Regions from separate parts of the Mesorhizobium sp. M1A.F.Ca.IN.020.03.2.1 genome, predicted to be linked through region 1. Evidence: predicted binding sites of a transcription regulator. Region 1 holds the regulator's gene; each other region holds the start of a gene.
What was found. The regulator HrcA, encoded in region 1, represses chaperone genes, less so after heat shock. The targets are predictions, from matches to a motif close to GTTAGCACTCNCNNNNNGNGAGTGCTAAC.
Positions count from the first base shown of each region.

Region 1 (7,369 bases):
GAAGGCATCTGGCTCGGCCGGCTGGTCGCGTCGCTGATCCCGGATGAGCCGGAAACGCTCGGGCTCCTGGCGCTGATGCTTTTCGCCGACGCGCGGCGCACGGCGCGGCGCAGTCCCGACGGCGACTTCGTGCCGCTGGCTGAGCAGGACGTGGCGCTTTGGGACGACAAGCTGATCGACGAGGCGGAAGCGCTGCTCAGGCGCGCCGCGATCAGGCGAACCATCGGCCGCTACCAATTGGAGGCTGCGGTCCAGTCGGCGCACACGGCAAGGCGGCGGAGCGGCCGCACCGACTGGACCGCGATCCGCCAGCTTTACGACGCGCTGATGGCGATTGCCGGCTCGCCGGTGGTGGCGATCAACCGCGCTGTCGCGATCGCCGAAGCCGAGGGCGCAGCCGAGGGTCTTGCCGCGCTCGACGAGATCGGCGGCGACAAGCGGGTTGGCGAGTACCAGCCTTATTGGGCGGCGCGGGCCGAGCTCTTAGCCAGGCTCGGCAGGACGGCCGAGGCCGCCGAGGCTTATGGCCGGGCGATCGGCCTCGAGCGCGATCCGGCCTTGCGCCATTTCCTGCAGGCCGAGCGGGGGAAGCTGGTCCGCAACTGAGGCGAGACGGCGGTTCCAGCAACTAGTCCTGCGGCCACATCTCATGAGAAAGGTTCAGTTTCCGCATGATCGCATGCTGGCGCAACTTGCCCCACAGCCGTTCGATGTTCGGCCAGGCCACGCGAGCGCTCTTGGTGTCGGGATGCCAGGCCACCAGCATCACGAGATAGATGTCGACCAGCGAAAGTTCCTCACCGGCCAGCCACTCACGGCCGGCGAGCGCGCTATCGAGAATGGCAAAGCCGCGATCCATTTCCGCGATAGCCGCCTCCTTGACCACCTGCACGCTATCGGCGTCGGCCGTGTAGCGGTGGGGGTAATAGAGCCTCAGGATCGCGGGATAGAGCGCCGACGACATGAAGGCCATCCAGCGCAGGAAATCGGCGCGCGCCGGCGAGCCCGCTTGCGGCGCCAGATGCGCTTCTGGATGACGCTCGGCGAGCAGGATGCAGATCGCCGCCGATTCGGTCATCGACCGGCCGTCCGGCAGTGTCAGCGCCGGCACCTGGTTCAGCGGGCTGATGGCGAGGAAAGCCGGATCGGGCGGATCCTTCTTCGGCACGTCGATCTGCCGGAAAGGCGCGCCGGCCATAGCCAAGGCCGCCTCGACGACGAAGCCGCCGCTGCCGGGACGCGTGTAAAGCTTGTACATAAAATCCTCCCGCCGGCCGATTCGAGGCCGGCGGCGATTTGAACCGGAAGCGGCGCCTTCCTCAAGCCGGGCTCCGCTTGCCACAGACGCTTTTTGAGCGATCCAGCTTGCATCTTGCCGGGAGCGCCGCTGTCCGCAAGCTCCTGCGATTGGCTGTGGCGTTCCCGACTTCGTCATCCGCGGGCGGAGCAAGGAGCGAAGCGACGCGCGCAGACCCGAGGATCAATCCCGTGACGTCTCCACGTCACAAGCGTTGCGGATCTTTCTGCCGAGGAGGAACAGCGGCTCCGTTAATATCGGATAAGACAGGTGGTATCCATTCTGGACCGTGGCATTTCCCGGCCATTCTTCGAGGTATGAGCGCCTACGCCCCCAGCCCGTCGAACAGGATTGTCGAGAGATAGCGCTCGGCGAAGGACGGAATGACGACGACGAGGTTCTTGTCCTTGTTTTCCGGCCGCGAGCCGACGACGATCGCCGCCTGCAGCGCGGCACCCGACGAGATGCCGACCGGCACGCCTTCGAGGCGGGCGACGAGGCGCGCATTGGCGACCGAATCCTCGTTCGAGACCCTGACGATCTCATCATAGATCGTCGTGTCGAGGATCTTGGGCGCGAAGCCGGCGCCGATGCCTTGAATCTTGTGCGGGCCGGGCTGGCCGCCGGAGAGCACCGGCGAGGCTTCCGGCTCGACTGCCACCACATGCAGCGAAGGCTTGCGCTTCTTCAGCACCTGGCCGACGCCGGTGATGGTGCCGCCGGTGCCGATGCCGGCCACGAAGATGTCGACCTCGCCATTGGTGTCGTTCCAGACCTCCTCCGCCGTGGTGCGGCGGTGGATTTCCGGATTGGCCGGGTTCTCGAACTGCTGCGGGATGATGGCGTTGGGCAGCGTCGCGGCAAGCTCGTCGGCCTTGGCGATGGCGCCCTTCATGCCTTTCGGGCCTTCGGTGAGCACCAATTCGGCACCGAGCAGCGCCAGCATCTTGCGACGTTCGACCGACATTGTCTCCGGCATGGTGAGGATCAGCTTGTAACCCTTGGCGGCGGCGGCGAAGGCCAGCGCGATGCCGGTGTTGCCGGAGGTCGGCTCGATCAGCGTGGTCTTGCCCGGCGCGATCTTGCCGGCCTCCTCCAGCGCCTCGATCATCGAGACACCGATGCGGTCCTTGACCGAGGCGATCGGGTTGAAGAATTCGAGCTTGGCCAGCACGTTGGCGACGATGCCCTTCTCCTTGGCGAACTTATCCAGCCGCACCAGCGGCGTGTCCCCAATCGTCTCGGTGATCGAGTTGAAGATGCGGCCGCGGCCGGGGACACGCGCGGAGGTGACGGGCTTGTTCATTGGTTTCGCTCCCAAGGCAAAGGCATAGGCAAACAGAATAAGGCTTTCAGCCGCGCAAGATAGGCTGCCCGCCGAAAATATCCGAGTGGGGCGGCTGCTGAAAACCTCCCCGCGCCGGAAATGCATTTTCCGGATCGGCCCGTTTCAGGGATGCTTTCCCGGAAACGGGGGCCGGTTGAGAATGCGGCCTATTGACGGGCCGCGATGGCGGCTGCCGCTCCCATCATGAAGCTGGCGGCGGTGCGGTTCAGCACCTTGAGCGCGCGCGGCGATCTCAGGAACCAGCGCGCCTTGGCAGCCAGCGCCAGATAGGGGACCAGCACCACGAACAGGACGACAACGGTCAGCGCGACAAGGATCCCGTAGTCGGCCGGCGTGATCGTCTTCAGGTCGACGATGGTCGGCGTGATGGCGAGATAGAAGATCATCGTCTTCGGGTTGCCGAGCGTCACCGTCAGCCCGGCGATGAAGCTCGACGCCAGGCCGCTTCTGCCCTTGCGCGCCTCGACCGTCTCGGGCGAGATGCCGCTGGTCCAGAAGCGCCAGGCAAGGAAGGCGAGATAAGCGACGCCCGCCCATTTGATGGCGAGAAACACCATGCCGAAGGTCTGGGCGACGAAGGCGAGGCCGAGCACGACGGCGGTGAGGTAGGTAATGTCGCCGAGCATGAGACCGAACGACATGGCGAGCGACGGACGGAAGCCGGAGCCGAGCGCGCGGGCAACAAGCGCCGTCACGCCGGGACCCGGAATGGCGGCGGCGACGCCGAGGGCGGCGCTGTAGGCGAGAAATCCTGTCAGTGTCATGGTTTGAACCCAGCGCTATCCCGGGATCGGGATCCAGAGCGGCAGCCTCCTACCACGGTGCCGGGGCGGCGTTAATTGCCTTGCGGCCGGATTCGGTTGCACCAGCGCCGCTTCAGGACCGGCCGTCGCCGTAGGTGACGCGCCATATCGTGCCGTTGCCGTCCTCGGTCAGGATCAGCGAACCATCGTTCGCCACCGCGACACCGACCGGCCGGCCCCAGACCGCATCGTCGGCAATGACGAAGCCGGTGGCGAAATCCTCATATTCGCCGGTCGGCTTGCCGTCCTTGAACTTCAGCCGCACCACCTTGTAGCCGGTGCGGACATTGCGGTTCCACGAGCCGTGCAGGGTGACGAAGGCGTCGCCCTTGTAGTCGGCCGGGAAGTTGCCGCCCTCGTAAAAGGCGATGTTGAGCGGCGCCGAATGTGCCTGGATCAGCACGTCCGGCACCGTGACCTTGCCGGCGAGATCGGGCCGCGCGCCTTTGTGGCGCGGATCCTCGTTGTCGCCGATATAGTACCAGGGCCAGCCATAGAAGGCTCCCTCCTTGACGGCGGTCGCATATTCGAAAGGCACGTTGTCGCCTAGCTCGTCGCGTTCGTTGACGACGCACCAGAGCGCGCCCGTGGCCGGCTGCACCGTCATGCCCGAGCAGTTGCGCAGGCCGGTGGCGACCATCCTGCGGTTCTTGCCGTCAGGATCGAAAGCGAGCACATCCGCTCGGCCTTCCTCCGCGCCCCAGGTAGCGCCGAGCGGTGCCGATCTCGCCCATTCTTCGACGCCGCCCTTCGGCCTCGCTCCCATGCCCTCCGCGGTATTCGAGCCCGAGCCGACCGAGAGATAGAGCGTTTTGCCGTCGGGCGAAAAAGCGATGTCGCGCGTCCAGTGATGGCTCGACGGGATGTCCGAGACGATCGTTTCGGGCTCGCCGGAAGCTTTGAGGTCGCCGTCGCGATAGGCAAAGCGGACGACGCTGTTGCTGTTGGCGACATAGACCCATTGCGGCTTGTCGCCCGGCGGATAGAAGGCGATGCCGTAGGGCCGGGTCAGGCCTTTGGCAAAGACCGACTTCTCGGCGGCCTTGGCGCTGCCTTCGGCCAGTCGATAGACGCGGACCTGGCTCGCCCTGCTGTCGGCGACGAAGAGATCGCCGTTCGGCGCCGTGCGCACGACACGCGGGCTGCTGATGCCCGAAGCCACCAGCTCGGCCGAAAAGCCGGGTGGAAGGGCTGGCTTGGCATCCTCGGGGCGATCGGTGACACCGCCGCCGTTCGAGGCGGATTCGGCGACATTCGGCTTCGGGAGATCGTCGGGCCTGATGAGGCGCCGCACGCCGGGCCGGTCGGCCTTCCAGTCACCGAAGGCCTTCTTGCCGGTGAGCAAGGGCTGATCGGCCTGTTGCGCGACGGCGCCGGAGGCCAGGAGCAAGGCGAGGGCGGCAAGGCCGGCAATCCGTATCATGCTGTTCTCCGTTATTCGCCAACGTGCATCAGCAACCAGACAGCGAATATCGGGCAGGCTTTCCAAAAGAGAAGCCGGGCATGCGGATTTTGACGGAAAGCGCCGGCAGTTCAGCTCTCTTCGATATCCAGATCGTCGTCGAGCTGCTTTTCCAGCGCGACCAGATCGGCCGGCAGCGGCAGGCCCATGGCGCGCATTTCCCTGAGCTTCTCGCGCAGTAGCTCCTGGATCTCGTGATCGTCTTCCGGTTGGTTCACCATCTCCTCGAGCAGCAGGCTGATCTGGGCCTTGAACGATTCCAGCGCCATTTCCACCCTCCTTGCGACGTTTCCCGCTCGCCTATCTCAGCATGCGCGAAATCAACTGGGCCGTATAGTCGACCATCGGGACGATGCGGGCATAGTTCAATCGCGTCGGGCCGATGACGCCGAGCGCGCCGACGACGCGGGCATCCTTGTCGCGATAGGGCGCGACCACGAGCGACGAACCGGACAACGAAAACAACTTGTTCTCCGAGCCGATGAAGATGCGCACGCCCGGACCTTCCTCGGCGAGGTCGAGGAGCTGCAGCAGTCCGTCCTGCGTTTCCAGATCCTCGAACAGATGGCGCAGCAATTCGAGATCGGCCTGGGCGGTGACGTTTTCCAGAAGATTGGCGCGGCCGCGCACGATGAGGCGCGCCGGCAGGCCGCTTTCGGCGCCGGCCCAGACCGCGAGGCCCTTCTCGACCAGCTCCTGCGACAGCGTGTCGAGAGCCGCCCTGGTCTCGTCCTTGATGCGCGCGATCTCGACCCGGGCCTCGGCCAGCGTGCGGCCGCGGATATGGGCGTTGAGGAAGTTCGAGGCCTCGTGCAGCTGCGAGACGGTGATGCCGGCCGGCAGGTCGACAACGCGGTTCTCGACATCGCCGCTCTGCGACACCAGGACGGCGAGCGCCTTGGTGGGTTCCAACTGGATGAACTCGATGTGCTTCAGAGCCACCTCGTTCTTGGCGGCGAGCACCAGGCCGGCGCCGCGCGACATGCCGGAGAGCATCTGGCTGGCCTCGGTCAGCATATGCTCCAGCGTGGCGCCCGAGCCCGAGGCACGCACCTGCGCCTCGATGACGCGACGCTCGTCGTCCGACAGATCGCCGAGCTCCATGAAGGCATCGACGAAGAAGCGCAGGCCGGTCTGGGTCGGCAGGCGGCCGGCCGAGATGTGCGGCGCGTAGATCAGCCCCAGATGCTCGAGGTCGCTCATCACGTTGCGGATGGTGGCCGGTGACAGCGACGACGGCAGGATGCGCGACAGGCTGCGCGAGCCGACCGGCTCGCCGTCGCGCAGATAGGAATCGACGATCCGCCGGAAGATGTCGCGCGAGCGCATGTCGAGCGACTGAAGCACGGGCGGCTGCGATGCGGGATCGACTGCCTTGTTCATTCCAGCGAAAAACCTCCTATCGAAAGATATAGACTTAAGCCTCCGTGGTGCAACCCGGGCCATTTTCGCTAGCGCCGTTTCGTTGGCGCCCCGTTTCCTTGGCGCCCTTTTCCTTTGCGCCATCCGTCGCATGCGTCTACAAGCCGCCGACGAATCCAAAACCATAGGAAAGAAGGCCGAATGCGCCCCTCCAAACGCCAGCCCGACGAAATGCGCGCCATCTCCTTCGAGCGCGGCGTCTCCAAGCACGCCGAAGGCTCGTGCCTGGTGAAGTTCGGAGACACGCATGTGCTGTGCACGGCGAGCCTGGAGGAAAAGGTGCCGGCCTGGATGCGCAATTCCGGCAAGGGCTGGGTTACGGCCGAATACGGCATGCTGCCGCGCTCGACGGGCGAGCGGATGCGCCGCGAGGCTTCCGCCGGCAAGCAGGGCGGCCGCACGCTGGAGATCCAGCGGCTGATCGGTCGTTCGTTGCGCGCCGTTGTCGACCTGCAGGCGCTAGGCGAACAGCAGATCACCGTCGACTGCGACGTTATCCAGGCCGACGGCGGCACCCGCACCGCCTCGATCACCGGCGGCTGGGTGGCGCTCTATGACTGCCTGCGCTGGATGGAAGCGCGCCAGATGGCCAGCGTTTCCAAGGTGCTCAAGGACCATGTCGCGGCGATCTCCTGCGGCATCCATGACGGACAGCCGGTCATCGATCTCGATTATCTCGAGGATTCCTCGGCTGGCACCGACGCCAATTTCGTCATGACCGGCAAGGGCGGCATCGTCGAGATCCAGGGCACGGCGGAAGGCGAGCCCTTCTCCGAAGAGCAGTTTTCGGCACTGATGGGACTGGCCAAGAAGGGTATTTCGCGGCTGGTGAGCCTGCAGCAGATGGCGGTGGCGTAGGTTTTCGAATGCCGAGCCTAGGCACCCCCCTCTGGCCTGCCGGCCATCTCCCCCTCAAGGGGGGAGATCGGACCTCACCTCGGCCTTCGCCAATCTTCGCCGTCGAGACACTGTCGGTGGAGCTGCCAATCTCCCCCCTTGAGGGGGAGATGCCCGGCAGGGCAGAGGGGGGCGTCTCG
Region 1 covers NZ_RZSV01000053.1:14,288-21,656, forward strand. Annotated here, with positions in the region: gene EOA79_RS11400 (DUF6596 domain-containing protein) at 1-606, shown strand, start outside; gene EOA79_RS11405 (glutathione S-transferase family protein) at 629-1,258, opposite strand; gene cysK (cysteine synthase A) at 1,623-2,603, opposite strand; gene EOA79_RS11415 (LysE family translocator) at 2,792-3,409, opposite strand; gene EOA79_RS11420 (sorbosone dehydrogenase family protein) at 3,522-4,871, opposite strand; gene EOA79_RS11425 (hypothetical protein) at 4,982-5,179, opposite strand; gene hrcA (heat-inducible transcriptional repressor HrcA) at 5,211-6,293, opposite strand; gene rph (ribonuclease PH) at 6,474-7,190, shown strand; gene EOA79_RS11445 (VOC family protein) at 7,369-7,369, shown strand, end outside.

Region 2 (7,369 bases), on a different contig from region 1:
CCGCGGCCTCGGCCGCAACACAGCGCTCAACCTCGCCCGCAAGGGCGTCGACGTCATCCTCACCTACCGCTCGCGCGCCGACGAGGCGAAGGCGGCGATCGCCGAGATCGAGGCCGCAGGCGGCCGCGCCGCGGCGCTCGAGCTCGACACCGGCGCCGTTACCACCTTCCCGGCTTTCGTCGCGGCATTGAGAAAGACGCTTCAGGAACCTGGCAGCGCGACCGCTTCGATTATCTCGTCAACAATGCCGGGACCGGCCTGCGCAAGCCGATCGCCGAGACGACGGAAGAGGAATTCGACACGCTGATGAACATCCATCTCAAAGGCGTGTTCTTCCTAACCCAGGCGCTGCTGCCGCTGATCAACGATGGCGGCCGCATCGTCAACGTGTCGAGCGGGCTGGCGCGCTTCTCGGTTCCGGGCTCGGCCGCCTATGCGATGATGAAGGGCGGCATCGAGGTGTTCACGCGCTACCTCGCCAAGGAGCTCAGCCAGCGCCGCATCACCGCCAACACCGTGGCGCCCGGCGCCATCGCCACCGACTTCAACGGCGGCCATGTGCGCGACGACGCCGAGATCAACCGCGTCGTGGCTGGCATGACGGCGCTCGGCCGCGCCGGCGTCGCCGACGATATCGGGCCGATGATCGCCTCGCTGCTGTCGGAGGACAATCGCTGGGTCAACGCCCAGCGCATCGAGGTCTCGGGCGGCATGAATATCTAAGCGTGTTGGCGGATCAACCCTTCGAAGCCGTCGGCAAGATTGGCATTGCCGGCGCGATGAAGCTCGACAGATTGCGGGCGCGTCCAGGCGTTTTGTTGGCATCGAGCAGCACCGCCCTGCCCTCATGCATGACGAAATCGAACTTTCCGTAGTCGAAGCCCAGCTTGCGCCTTAGCGCGCGAAGCTCGTCCGGCACCGGAACCGCCTCGCGACGGATCGTGTCGTCGCCCTTGACCAGGCTCTGCGGCGAGACATGGCGTGTACAGCGCTCGCGCTCACCGCAGAACAGCCAGAAACGGGCGGCAAAGCCATCCGGCTCAGGCTCGGGAATGAATTTTTCCACAATGAGGTCCTCGCGTCCGAACAGCTCGGCCGGAACGTCGGCGAGCGAGGCATGGATCTGGTATTGGTCGAAAGATTCGACGCCGGGAAACGGCATCGGCTTGCCGGCGCGCCGCGCGCGCCGATTCAGTTGCTGTTCCGGCGTTCCCCGATGGTTGAGGCTGCTCTTGACGATAACCTGCCCCTTCCAGCCGTCGTCCTTGCCGACGACGGCTCCGCTAATGCGGCGCTTGGAAATGTCGGCGGCGCCGAGATTGAGGCAGAAGCGAAAGGCGCGGGCATACTCGACATAATCGGGCGACGTTACGGTCGCATCGACATGCAGCACCGCGATATCGGCGGCCGGCTTCGCCGACGTGCCGCTGAGGACCTGCACCGAATGGCCGCGGCGCTTCAGTTCCTCCAGCAGATCGAAGAGCATGTACGGGCTGTCCCGGCGCCATAGCAGCCCGCGCCGGCTTTGGAAGCGGTCGAACTCATGCGTGATGACGGCGATGCGTGCCATTGTTCCCCACTTGGCCTATCAAGCGTCGTCCACTATTCGATCGGATACAACGCGCTACCGGGCTGGGGTTTGGATGACCGAGCATTGGAATGCAATTCGCAAACCTTGGCAGTTGCTCGGCTCACCCTTGCGGCCGCCGGCGGAGGTTATCGAAACCTACGATCGCGAGCTCGGCCTTGCCCCGTCGGATGTCGTGATGCTCGGCGTGACACCCGAGCTCGCCGGGCTCGGCGCCACGCTGACGGCGGTCGACGAGTCTTCGGACATGATTGCCGGCATCTGGCCGGGCGACACCGATACGCGCAAGGCGGTGCAGGGCGACTGGTTCGATCTGCCGTTCGCCGATGCAAGCGTCGAGGCGCTGATCGGCGACGGATGTCTCTCGGTCATCGGCGCCGCCGGCCTCAGGCGCACCCTATTTGCGACGATCGCGCGCGCGCTCAGGTCCGACGGCCGCGCCGGCATCAGGCTTTACGCCTCTCCCGAAACACCGGACGACCCGAAGGATGTCCGCGATCTTGCGCTAAGCGGCGGCGTCTCGACTTTCCATGAGCTGAAATGGCTCGTGGCCATGACCGCGATCGGCGACGCGCCGGATTACACGATCCCGGTCAAAGCCATCCTCGAACACTTCGACAGGGCGTTTCCCGATCGCGAGGAGCTGTCGGCCCGAACCGGATGGGAACTGCCGGTCATCGGAACCATAGACGTCTACCGGGACTCGTCCGCCGTCTATAGTTTCGCCCCCGCGGCAGCGCTCATCGAGGAAGCCCGGACCTTCTTCGACGATCTCCGGCTGGCCTCTAGCGGCACATACGGTCTGGCCGAACGCTGCCCGTTGCTGGTGTTGCGCTCGCCGAAGCGCCCGGACTAAACGGGCTGGATTGCTCGCCCACGCTTCGCGCAGCCACCGCATTTCCGCCCAGGGCTCCGCCTGAGAAAAATTGCGCTGTTGCCCCTCCCCGCGCGCCTTGACTCTCGCAAGCCACCAGCCTATCTCAGCGCCACGTTAGCACTCGCCCTAAGTGAGTGCTAACTTATATCCGGCGGCCTCGCCGGATGGAGGAACAGTTCTCACCGTTCTCATTCGAGGAAGACAACATGGCAAAGTCCAAGTTCCGCCCGCTTCATGACCGCGTGGTCGTTCGCCGGGTCGAATCCGAATCCAAGACCGCCGGCGGGATTATCATCCCGGATACGGCGAAGGAGAAGCCGCAGGAAGGCGAGATCATCGCCGTCGGCTCCGGCGCTCGCGACGAAGCCGGCAAGCTCGTGCCGCTGGACGTCAAGGCCGGCGACCGTGTGCTGTTCGGCAAGTGGTCGGGCACTGAAGTCAAGCTCAATGGCGAGGACCTTCTGATCATGAAGGAATCCGACATCATGGGCATCATCGGCTGATCATCGGCCTCACCGTCAACTGAATCTTGAATCTGCGGGTTCGACCCGAACCCCTGCCAGGAGCTTACAATGGCTGCAAAAGACGTAAAGTTTTCCCGTGATGCCCGCGAGCGCATGCTGCGCGGCGTCAACATCCTCGCCGACGCGGTGAAGGTCACCCTCGGTCCGAAGGGCCGCAACGTCGTCATCGACAAGTCGTTCGGCGCCCCGCGCATCACCAAGGACGGCGTCACCGTCGCCAAGGAGATCGAGCTCGAGGACAAGTTCGAGAACATGGGCGCGCAGATGGTGCGTGAGGTCGCTTCGAAGACCAACGACATCGCCGGCGACGGCACGACCACCGCGACCGTTCTCGCCCAGGCCATCGTCCAGGAAGGCAACAAGGCCGTTGCCGCCGGCATGAACCCGATGGATCTGAAGCGCGGCATCGACCTCGCCGTCACCGAAGTCGTTACCGCTCTCGGCAAGGCTGCCAAGAAGATCAAGACCTCCGAGGAAGTCGCCCAGGTCGGCACGATCTCGGCCAATGGCGACGAGTCGGTCGGCAAGATGATCGCAGAAGCGATGCAGAAGGTCGGCAACGAAGGCGTCATCACCGTCGAGGAAGCCAAGACCGCCGAGACCGAGCTGGAAGTCGTCGAAGGCATGCAGTTCGACCGCGGCTATCTCTCGCCCTACTTCGTCACCAACGCCGACAAGATGGTCGCCGATCTGGAAGACGCCTACATCCTGCTGCACGAGAAGAAGCTCTCCAACCTGCAGGCCATGCTGCCGGTCCTGGAAGCCGTCGTTCAGACCTCGAAGCCGCTGCTCATCATCTCGGAAGACGTCGAAGGCGAGGCTCTGGCCACGCTGGTCGTCAACAAGCTGCGCGGCGGCCTGAAGATCGCCGCCGTCAAGGCTCCGGGCTTCGGCGACCGCCGCAAGGCCATGCTGGAAGACATCGCCATCCTGACCGGTGGCCAGGTCATCTCGGAAGACCTCGGCATCAAGCTTGAGAATGTCGGCCTCAACATGCTCGGCCGCGCCAAGAAGGTGTCGATCTCCAAGGAGAACACCACCATCGTCGACGGCGCCGGCAAGAAGGCCGAGATCCAGGGCCGCGTTGCCCAGATCAAGCAGCAGATCGAGGAGACCACCTCGGACTACGACAAGGAGAAGCTGCAGGAGCGTCTGGCCAAGCTCGCGGGCGGCGTCGCGGTGATCCGCGTCGGCGGCGCGACCGAGGTCGAGGTCAAGGAAAAGAAGGACCGCGTCGACGACGCTCTGAACGCGACCCGCGCGGCCGTTGAAGAAGGCATCGTCCCCGGCGGCGGCGTCGCGCTGCTGCGCGCTTCGCACGCCGTCAAGGCGACCGGCGTCAATGCCGACCAGGCCGCGGGCATCGCCATCGTTCGTCGCGCGCTGCAGGCTCCGGCCCGCCAGATCGCGGCCAACGCCGGTGCCGAGGCTTCGATCGTTGCCGGCAAGATCCTCGAGAACAAGGCTGCGACCTACGGCTTCAACGCCCAGACCGGCGAGTATGGCGACATGATCGGCATGGGCATCGTCGACCCGGTCAAGGTCGTTCGCACCGCTCTCCAGGACGCGGCCTCGGTCGCCGGCCTGCTGGTCACCACCGAAGCCATGATCGCCGAGGCTCCGAAGAAGGAAGCCGCCGGCGGTATGCCGGGCGGCATGCCTGGCGGCGGCATGGGCGGCATGGGCGGCATGGACTTCTAAGAAGTCCGGTCCCACAGAGAATATGGAAAGGGCGGCAGACATGTCGCCCTTTTTGTTTGGCATGCGGGCAGCCGGTCCAAAGGCGGGCTTCTATACTGTTGCGAACTGTTGCGATTGGCGAAGGCCCGCGCAACAGCCGATCTCCCCTCTTGAGGGGGAGATGCCCGGCAGGGCAGAGGGGGTCGCCGCGCGTAAGGCTCCGGCGACGACTCCCTTGCAACGGGAGGCGCTGGCGCTCCACGCGCGGCGATCCTCTCTGTCGCCTTCGGCGACATCTCCCCCTCAAGGAGGGAGATCAGCAGCGACAGCGCCAGCGCTCGGCCATCCCTGCGCCAACCTGATTCGCGCCGCGGACGGGCGATAGTCGAGGCGATGGGCTATGTGAAGGGATACACCAGTTCGCTTTATCTATCCGCCAGCGCCAGCTTGGCCCCCAGCATGACGAAGGCGCCGGCGAAAGTGCGGCGCATCCAGGTCAGCACCATCGGCCGCGACACGACATGGCTGCGCACCGAAGCCGCGAACACGCCGTAGACGACGAAGACAAGGAAGGTCATCAGCATGAAGACGCCGGACAGTTCCAGCATCCTGGCGAAAGCGTGCGGCTCCGTGGTGCTGACGAATTGCGGCAGGAAGGCGAAGAAGAAGATTGACAGTTTTGGGTTCAAGATGTTGACCAGGATGCCGGAGGTGATCACCTTTCGGACAGAGCGTGGCGCGGCGTTCTGATCGAGAGCAAGGCCGCCCTTCTCCTTCAGCGTGTTCCAGGCCATGTAGAGCAGATAGGCGACGCCCAGATATTTCAGAGTCTCGAAGGCGACGGCGCTTGTGTGCAGCACCGCCGCAAGGCCGGTGATGGCCGCCGCCATGTGCGGGATGATGCCCAGCGTGCAGCCGAAAGCGGCGATGATCGCGGCGCGAGCGCCGCGTGAGAGGCCGGCGCTCAGCGTGTAGAGAACGCCAGTGCCGGGCGAAGCGACGATAATCAGCGACGTCAACAGGAATTCGATGCTCACGGTTTCCTCCATGGCCTGCACGGCGCGGAAGGTATCGGGAGGTCCGAGCGTGGGCAAGCGGGGAAGAAAGTAATCTCCCCCTTGTGGTCCCCTCGCGAGGAGATGTCGCCGAAGGCGACAGAGGGGGCTCGCCTCGTGTAGAGCGCGGCCTTTTCCGCGACGCGATCACGTTGGCGATTTATGTGAGACGACCCCCTCTGACCGCTTCGCGGCCATCTCCCCTCGAGGGGGGAGATCACGCTCTCCACCGCCAGCCCATGGGCGGCCCTTGCCATCAGGCAGTCGTCGCCGCCGGGCATGCAGGCGCGGCAGACATGCGGGCGGGCTTCGTAAATCGCGCAGGCCGTCTGCTTGCCCACCTCGCCGTGAAGCGCGGCGCAGCGGCCGTCCTCGCAGCGCATGCCTGACAGGTCGGTCGCGACCAGCTCGTCGGGGATGCGGTCGAGCTCGGCATCCTCTTCGGTCGAAAAGCGCGGCCAGTCCGCCGAATAGGCGCAGCAGGCGCCGCAGCTCTGGCAGTCGAAGGCGGCTGATGCGTCAAGCAGGGTCGGGCAGGGTCGGTCGTGCGGCAAGGCTATCCTCATGCTGGCAAGTGCCTTTAGCACGGAGCCGGGAAATGCGTCGCATCCGGCCGAGGAAAAAATTTTGTTTTGCCGGGAACCCTTTTGCCGGCTGGCGGTTTTGTCCCTGTTATCGGCAGTTCACGAGTATCGAGAAAAGCTGATAACAAAAGACGCCTCCCGCGCCCTGAAAAGCGCGAGAGGCGTTTTCCATTCGCCTTACATGATCGTGCTCATCATCGGCAGGATTTCATAGCGGAAGCCGCGGCCGGAACGCGCCACCGGGTCGCCTTCGGTAACCGCCCTGGCGTCGGCTTCCGTGCCGACCTGCAGGATCAGAAGCCCCCACGGTCCGGCTGGATCGGCGACTGGGCCGGCAATCATCATTCTGCCTTCACGAAGCAGGCCGCGCAGATAGTCGACATGCGCATTCATCAGCGCCCTCTCCTCCTCCGTCAGGGTGAAGGCGAAATCCGGACGCGGCGGAATCAGCCGGCAATGGAAGACCGAAGGCGACCTGGCAGCCGTCTCCTTGGCAAGGAATTCGTCCAACCAGCCCAGAACGCGCTCCCAACCAGAACCGTGATCGCGGCAGGAGTCCCGTCGCGACCCGAAGCCGTCATGGCGCAGCGTCAGCCGGGTGCCGTTCTCGACGGCTTCGAGCGTATAGGTGACGGTGGTGAGGTTATCGCCGTCCCAGGGCGCCTTCCAGGTCATCACCAGACGATGCGGCGGCTCGACCTCGAGATACTCGCCGGCGACATGGAAGTCCTGCCCGTCCGCGCCCTTGCCTTCCGAGCGCCAGGCGCCGCCCGGCCGGACATCGGCCGTGTGCTTCGTCGTCCGGTACATGTTGTCGGCGCCCCACCAGAGCGGGATCTGGTCCTCAGCGGTAATGGCGCGGAAGACGCGCTCCGGCGGCACGGCGATCGTCACCGTGGCAAGGATGGTACCGGCGGAAATGTCGGCGATCGCGCGCGGCTTGTCTTGGATGGCCATCATTCATTCTCCAGGTAGGATTTGAGATTGCCGAGGCTGTGCTGCCAGAAGTCTCGGTAAGGCAGGATCCAGTCGGCGACATCCTTCAATTCCGCCGGCTCCAG
Region 2 covers NZ_RZSV01000077.1:5,074-12,442, forward strand. Annotated here, with positions in the region: partial or broken gene EOA79_RS14685 (SDR family oxidoreductase) at 1-723, shown strand, start outside; gene EOA79_RS14690 (hypothetical protein) at 737-1,570, opposite strand; gene EOA79_RS14695 (methyltransferase domain-containing protein) at 1,644-2,444, shown strand; gene groES (co-chaperone GroES) at 2,672-2,968, shown strand; gene groL (chaperonin GroEL) at 3,038-4,690, shown strand; gene EOA79_RS14710 (LysE family translocator) at 5,095-5,706, opposite strand; partial or broken gene EOA79_RS33570 (YkgJ family cysteine cluster protein) at 5,952-6,290, opposite strand; gene EOA79_RS14720 (SRPBCC domain-containing protein) at 6,486-7,268, opposite strand; gene EOA79_RS14725 (metalloregulator ArsR/SmtB family transcription factor) at 7,265-7,369, opposite strand, start outside.
Region 2: the regulator HrcA is predicted to act here: its motif matches at 2,579-2,607, upstream of groES (co-chaperone GroES).

Region 3 (7,369 bases), on a different contig from region 1:
TGAGCGGCAGATCGGCGGAATCGACCAGGCCGCGCACGAAGCGCAGGTAGCGCGGCAACACGTCGGCATCGTCGGTGATGAAGACGCGCCGCACGTAGAGCTTCATACGACCCTTGCGGTCCTGGTCGAAGAGATCGAACGGACGCGAGCCCGGCACGAAGGCAAGTGCGCTGTATTCGTGCCGACCCTCGGCGCGGAAGTGGATGGTGGCGGCCGGCTCGTCATACTGGCCGGCGATGCTGCGGTAGAAGTCGGTATATTCCTCGGGCTTTATGTCGCTCTTCGGCCTCACCCAGAGCGCCGTGCCGTCGGCGACATCGCGCGGCTCGGCGCCCGGCTTCTCAACAAGCGTGATCGGCACCGGCACGTGGCCGGACTGCGACTTCGCCAGCCCTTCGAGCCGGTAAGGCGTGGTGTAGGAACTCGCATCGTCCATCAGATGCAGCACGACGCGCGTGCCGCGCCTGGGAGCTGCCGCAAGCGGCACGGGAGCGATCTCGTAGGTGCCCTTGCCGTCGGAAGACCAGCGCCAGGCTTCCTCGCTGCCGGCCTGCCGGCTGATGACATCGACATGATCGGCCACCATGAAAGCGGAGTAGAAGCCGACGCCGAACTGGCCGATGAGTTGCGAGTCCTCAGTCGCCTTGCCAGCCTCGACGCGCTCGATGAAGGCACGGGTGCCGGAGCGTGCGATGGTGCCCAGAGCCTCGGCCATCTCCTCGCGGCCCATGCCGATGCCGTTGTCCTCGACGGCAAGCTGCTTGTTGTCGGGGTCGGCCGAAATAGTGATGCGCGGCTTTGCGTCCTCGCCCAGCAGCTCGGGACGGGTGATCGCTTCGAAGCGCAGCTTCTCGCACGCGTCCGCGCCGTTGGAGATCAGCTCGCGCAGGAAGACGTCCCGGTCCGAATAGACCGAATGCACCATCATGTGCAGCAGCCGCGAGACATCCGCCTCGAATGTCCTGGTTTCCGTCGTCTTGGTATCCGTCGTCATTCAGAATCTTCCCACATAGTAACTCTGGCCCGTCGCGCCGCGGCGTGTCGAAGCTGCCGATCTCCGCCGATGAGGGGAGATGTCCGACAGGACAAAGGGGACGCGTCCCGCCAGCCGATCTGTCGCGGAGTGCTTTCTCGCTTTTCCGGTTCTTGTCAATTCAGAAGGGTGCCGTTTCCCTCGCGCTCCCTTTTGCCCTGCCGACCAATCTCCCCCAATTGAACCCTGTCGGGGGAGATTGGCTGTGTCGGCGCCGCGCCTCCCCAGCGTCCTAGAAGTCCATGCCGGCGCCGGCGGGCATGGCGGGTGCCGCTTCCTTCTTCGGCTTCTCGGCGACCATCGCCTCAGTGGTGACGAGCAGGCCGGCGATCGAGGCTGCATCCTGCAGCGCGGTGCGCACGACCTTGGCCGGATCGATAACGCCCTGGCTGAAAAGATCGCCATATTCGCCGGTCTGGGCGTTCCAGCCATAGGCGAAATCGGTCTTCTCGCGCAGCTTGCCGACGATGATCGAGCCTTCCGCCCCGCTGTTCTCGGCGATCTGACGCGCCGGCGCCTCGATGGCGCGCCGCACGATGTCGACGCCGTATCTCTGGTCGGGGTTGTCGGCAGCCACCGCGTCGAGCGCATTGGCGGCCCTGAGCAGCGCCACGCCGCCGCCCGGAAGAATGCCTTCCTCGACCGCCGCGCGCGTCGCATGCATGGCATCGTCGACGCGGTCCTTGCGCTCCCTGACCTCGACCTCCGTCGAACCGCCGACGCGGATCACAGCCACGCCGCCGGCGAGCTTGGCCAGACGCTCCTGCAGCTTCTCGCGATCGTAGTCCGAGGTGGTCTCCTCGATTTGCGCCTTGATCTGCGCGACGCGGCCCTGGATCTCCTCCTTCTTGCCGGCGCCATCGACGATCGTGGTGTTCTCCTTCTCGACCACCACTTTCTTGGTGCGGCCGAGCATCTCCAGCGTGACGTTCTCAAGCTTGATGCCGAGATCCTCGCTGATAGCGGTGCCGCCGGTGAGGATGGCGATGTCCTCCAGCATGGCCTTGCGGCGGTCGCCGAAGCCCGGAGCCTTGACGGCCGCAACCTTCAGGCCGCCGCGCAGCTTGTTGACCACCAGCGTCGCGAGCGCCTCGCCCTCGACATCCTCCGCGATGATGAGCAGGGGCTTCGCCGACTGAACCACCGCCTCCAGAACCGGCAGCAGCGCCTGCAGGTTGGAAAGCTTCTTCTCGTGGATCAGCACATAGGGCTCTTCGAGCTCGACGCGCATCTTATCCTGATTGGTGATGAAGTAAGGCGAGAGATAACCGCGATCGAACTGCATGCCTTCGACCACTTCCAGCTCGGTGTCGGCGGTCTTGGCTTCCTCGACGGTGATGACGCCCTCGTTGCCGACCTTCTGCATCGCCTCAGCAAGGAAACGGCCGATCTCGGCATCACCATTGGCCGAAATCGTGCCGACCTGGGCGATCTCGTCATTTCTGGTCACCTTGCGGGCGTTGGTCTTCAACTCCTGAACAATAGCCTCGACGGCTTTGTCGATGCCGCGCTTCAGATCCATGGGATTCATGCCGGCGGCAACGGCCTTGGCACCTTCCCTGACGATGGCCTGGGCGAGAACGGTCGCGGTGGTCGTGCCGTCGCCGGCGATATCGCTGGTTTTCGAGGCGACCTCGCGCACCATCTGCGCGCCCATGTTCTCGAACTTGTCCTCGAGCTCGATCTCCTTGGCGACAGTGACGCCGTCCTTGGTGATGCGCGGAGCGCCGAACGACTTGTCGATGACGACATTGCGGCCCTTAGGGCCGAGCGTGACCTTCACCGCGTCGGCGAGGATGTTGACGCCGCGCAACATGCGGTCGCGGGCGTCGGAATGGAATTTCACTTCCTTGGCAGCCATTGGAACACTCCTTCAGCAGGCACCTTTCATTCACCGATCGGGTTGGGCCGGTTCAAGCCGCTTTTCCCAACGCCGATGTCTGCTCGACCACACCCATCACGTCGCTTTCCTTCATAATGAGCAGGTCTTCACCGTTGAGCTTGATCTCGGTGCCGGACCACTTGCCGAACAGGATGCGGTCGCCGACTTTGACGTCGAGGGGAATGAGCTTGCCGCTCTCGTCGCGCGCGCCGGAACCGACGGCGATGATCTCGCCTTCCTGCGGCTTCTCCTTCGCCGTGTCCGGGATGATGATGCCGCCGGCCGTCTTCTCCTCGGCCTCGACGCGGCGGACCAGAACGCGGTCATGCAATGGATGGAACTTCATATCGTTCTCCTTCGGGACAAACAGATTTTGAGAGGTTCCTCCACTCCGGACCGGAAGGACCGGAGCGGGGCTCGCGATCCTTTCGGCCTCGCGCTTGTGGATTTGGTTTTGCACGCGCCGGTTTCAAGAGGCCGCAAGAAATTTTTTGGCACTCGCAACAGCCGAGTGCTAGCGCCGTGAAAACAAAGGTAATTATGCAGCTTTGACGGGCGCGCCTCGGACCTCTTGACGGCAAAGGAATCAATTCCCAAATCGAACCTGCCGGCGCCTGAAGTGGCCGGCAAGGTCAAGGAGCGCCGCTGCCTTGGCGCTCCTCGTATCTATGTTGCTCAATGGAGGATGTAGCTATGAGAACCAGTTTTGACTTTTCTCCCCTGTTCCGGTCGAGCATCGGCTTCGATCGAATGCTGAACGCGCTCGAGACCGCAAGCCGCATCGAAACCGCTGATAACTGGCCGCCCTACGATATCGCCAAGAGCGGCGAGGACGACTACCGCATCACCATGGCCCTGGCAGGCTTCAGCCAGGACGAACTGGCCATTACCCAGGAGCAGAACATGCTGATGGTTTCTGGCCAAAAGGCAGGCGAGGACAACGGCGAGTACCTGCATCGCGGCATTGCCGGCCGCGCATTCCAGCGTCGCTTCGAGCTTGCCGATCACGTCAAGGTCGTCGATGCGAGCCTCGTCAACGGTCTGCTGACAATCGACCTCAAACGCGAGATCCCGGAAGAAATGAAGCCGCGCCGGATCGAGATCACGGCGGACAAATCATCGCCAAAGGCCGCGACAAAGAAAATCGAGGCCGACAACAAGGCGGCCTGAGCCTTCTCGCCGCGCTTTGCGCCAAGCGCCGGGTGATGTTCCCGGCGCTTGTGGGCCTTGTCTTCCGGATGAACAGAAAGGAGGAAAAAAATGAGTGTTCGTGATCTGATTCCCTGGGGCCGAAACAATGGTAACCAGGTTCCAAGTGTCTTCCGCGACGGCGAACGCGATCCTTTCCTGTCGCTGCAGCGCGAGGTGAATCGGCTGTTCGACGACGTCTTCCGGGGTTTCGGTTCCGGCTTGCCGTCCCTAGGCGGCGTATCAGCCTTTGGTGCCGGCTGGCCGAGCGTTGAGATCTCCGACAACGAGAAGGAGATCAAGGTGGCGGCCGAAGTCCCGGGCCTGGACGAGAAGGACATCGAGGTGCTGCTTGATGATGGCGTGCTGACGCTGAAGGGTGAAAAGCGCTCCGAGACGGAGGACAAGGAGCGGCAGTTCTCCGAGCGCATCTATGGCCGCTTCGAGCGTCGAATCCCGCTGGGCTACGAGATCGAAGAAGACAAGATCGATGCCCGCTTCAAGAACGGCGTGCTGACGGTAATGCTGCCCAAGACCGCGAAGGCGCAGTCGCAGGCCAAGCGTATCGAAATCAAGAGCTGATGCCTGGATGCAGGGGTTGGACCGACGGGTCCGGCCCCTGCGGCATGACGGAACCTCGGCGCTAGATGGAACGGCCAACGCTGGCGTAGGTGCTGGCTGGAGCGTGGAACGGCTCCCTTTCCAACGAGTGATCCGCCCGCAGCGGGCGCCAGGTGCTCGCTTGCGGCTCGATGACGTGCGGCCGACGCAGGCCATTCTAACCGTTTACCGCGCTGAGCGCAGATGCCGCTGACGGAACACCGCGCAAGCCTCTGGAAATCCGCGATAACCTTAATTCCTTCCTTCTTTTGGTCAGGCTTCCCGTACGGAACGTTAAGGGCTAGATTAGCAATTCGTTAAGTAATACGGCGGGTGTGAGCGTAAGAGGTGTGCCGTTATGAATTTCAAATCCCTGATCAAACGGGCCGAGGACGTAGACAAGGAATTTCAAGAGCTCCAGTCGGATCTGGCAGAGGCTTTCGAAGAATGTCTTTCGGCTGACGAAGAGACGTCCCCGGGATACGATTCTGCCGCCGACCTGGCGGCAAGCGAGGAGGATCCGCCGGGCGAGACTCAGTCCGAGGCTTCCGCCTCCCGGCTGACGCCGCACACCCAGACACGGTTGGCCGCCTTGGAAGCCGTTTCCGGACTCTTCCGCGACGGACAGGGTCATCTGGAGGAGATCGGGTCAAGGCTGGCCGAGATCGCCACAGCGCACCACATGACGCGCGATATCCTGAACGCCCTGCATCGCGATGCGCTGCGCGCCAATGAGCTGGAGCTGGAGAACGCCGCTCTGGGCGCCGAACACAAGGCCTTGTCGGAACAATTGCTTGACGCTACGCGCAAGCAGCGCGAACGCGACGGCGCGGCCGAGGCCTGGCAGCAGCGCGAGGCAAGTCTCGTCCAGGACAGGGAGTCGCTGCGCGAGGCGCTTGCAGCGGTGCGGCTCGAAATGGTCGAGATGGGCAATGAGAGCGCCAGGCGCGAGGCTGAGTTCGGTGAGATCGTCAAGACCCTGACGGCCAAGACCGTCGAAGCCGACAGGCGCGCTGTCGAGAACAAGCTGCTGCGCGAGAAGCAGGTCGGGCTTTCGATCGAGCTGGAGCAGGCGCAAAAGCGCGAGGCCGAGGCCCGGCACAAATTCGACGAGTTCGCGGCGACCCACGCCAACGAAGCCACGCGGATTGCCGAACTTGTGGCCCAGCTCGGCAGCCACGAGAAGGAGGAGGCCCGGCTGCAGAAATCGTTGGAGACGACGCAGGCCAAGCTTGCCGAGGTAACCGAAGCCGCCCGCATTGCCGAAAGCGATGGCGCGGCGGAGCTGGCGCGGAGCCGGGCAGAGCTGCGCGGCTTGCGCTCCGAAATCCAGGAGCTGCAATCGCGGCTCGAGCAGGCCTCCATCGACAAGACCGATGCGGTCGCCGAGGCGACAGGACTGAGGGCGCAGTTGAATGACGCCGTGACCGAGCGGCAGATCGCGGAAGAGAAGCTTGCCGTTCTCAGGAACGAGAGCGAATTGGACAAGAAGAATTTGTCGGTGATCAGTACCAACCTCTCGCAGCTATCGCTGCAGCAGGCGTCGGAGCAGATCCAGCTCGATATCCAGAAACAGGAATGCGAGGACCTGCGCGCCGAGGTCGAGACGCTGAATGCCCGCATCAAGGAGCTGCTGCCTTACGAGCGGCTGCACAGGGTGACGGACGCCCGGGCCCGGCAGGATGTTGTGCCCGTGACGAACGGGCATGTCACCAACGGGCATATCGTGGAGCCGGCGCGACCCACCGCCAGGCGCCGGCGAAACATGAGGGCCGCCGCGAGCTGAGGAAGGGTGTCTAGCCAGCTCAGCGCTTCATCGCTCTGGGCCTACTTGCCGGTCATCCGGTCAGCAAGCTGCTGGGCCTCGGCAAGCAGTGCCGGGAAGCCCGGATCGCCCGGCAGGCGCTCGCCCATGCAGGCGCGATAATCGCCGTCGCCTTTTTCCCAGGCGGCGTTGGCGGAATCATAGGCCTGCTGGTCCTTCAGGTCCGAGTTCTGATAGGCCTGCTGAAATTTCTGGGCAGCCGCGTCCGCCGCGGTCCAAAGCGCCTCGCAGGCCGCGATCTTCGGCACGGGCGGGGACGCGGGCGCCTCGGCGACCAGGACGCGGTCGCCCTTGACGACCGCGACGACGACCTGCTGGTCGTAGATCGGTCCGACATCCTGGGTCCAGCCGCCGAGCCGCGCGACGGCGATATCGGCGCCTTCGGGCTTCTTCAGTGAAAAGTCGAGCGTCTTCACGAATGCGGCGTCGCTGCCGATCGCCTGCGTATAGAAGGCGTCTAGCTTGAGCGCCTCGTCGATGCCGGCGGGCAGCCGGAGGCCTTCATCGTCCTCGTCAGCCTTGGACCGCAGCCAGCGCTCGACCAACCCGCGGGTCGTCGCGACGATGCTCGGGCCGGCATCGCTCTTGGCGTAGCGCAGCCCGTCCAGCATGCCGAAGCCAATATCGGAGGCGCTCAGGCTCTGCAGATTGATCGTGCCTGTTGCCGGAAAATCCTTGACCGCAAGCGGGCCGAGAATGGCGGAAAGACGCTTTTCCAGATCGGCCAGCGCCTTGGTGTTGGCGCCATCGAGCGCCTCCACTTCCGCGTTCGAGCTCTCCTGCGCCGCGATGTCGGAAATCGCCTTGTCGCGCGCGGCGATATAGTCGTCCTCCGGCGATG
Region 3 covers NZ_RZSV01000151.1:2,569-9,937, reverse strand. Annotated here, with positions in the region: gene htpG (molecular chaperone HtpG) at 1-994, opposite strand, end outside; gene groL (chaperonin GroEL) at 1,266-2,894, opposite strand; gene groES (co-chaperone GroES) at 2,947-3,261, opposite strand; gene EOA79_RS21640 (Hsp20 family protein) at 3,609-4,085, shown strand; gene EOA79_RS21635 (Hsp20/alpha crystallin family protein) at 4,176-4,685, shown strand; gene EOA79_RS21630 (hypothetical protein) at 5,062-6,489, shown strand; gene EOA79_RS21625 (hypothetical protein) at 6,531-7,369, opposite strand, start outside.
Region 3: the regulator HrcA is predicted to act here: its motif matches at 3,406-3,434, upstream of groES (co-chaperone GroES).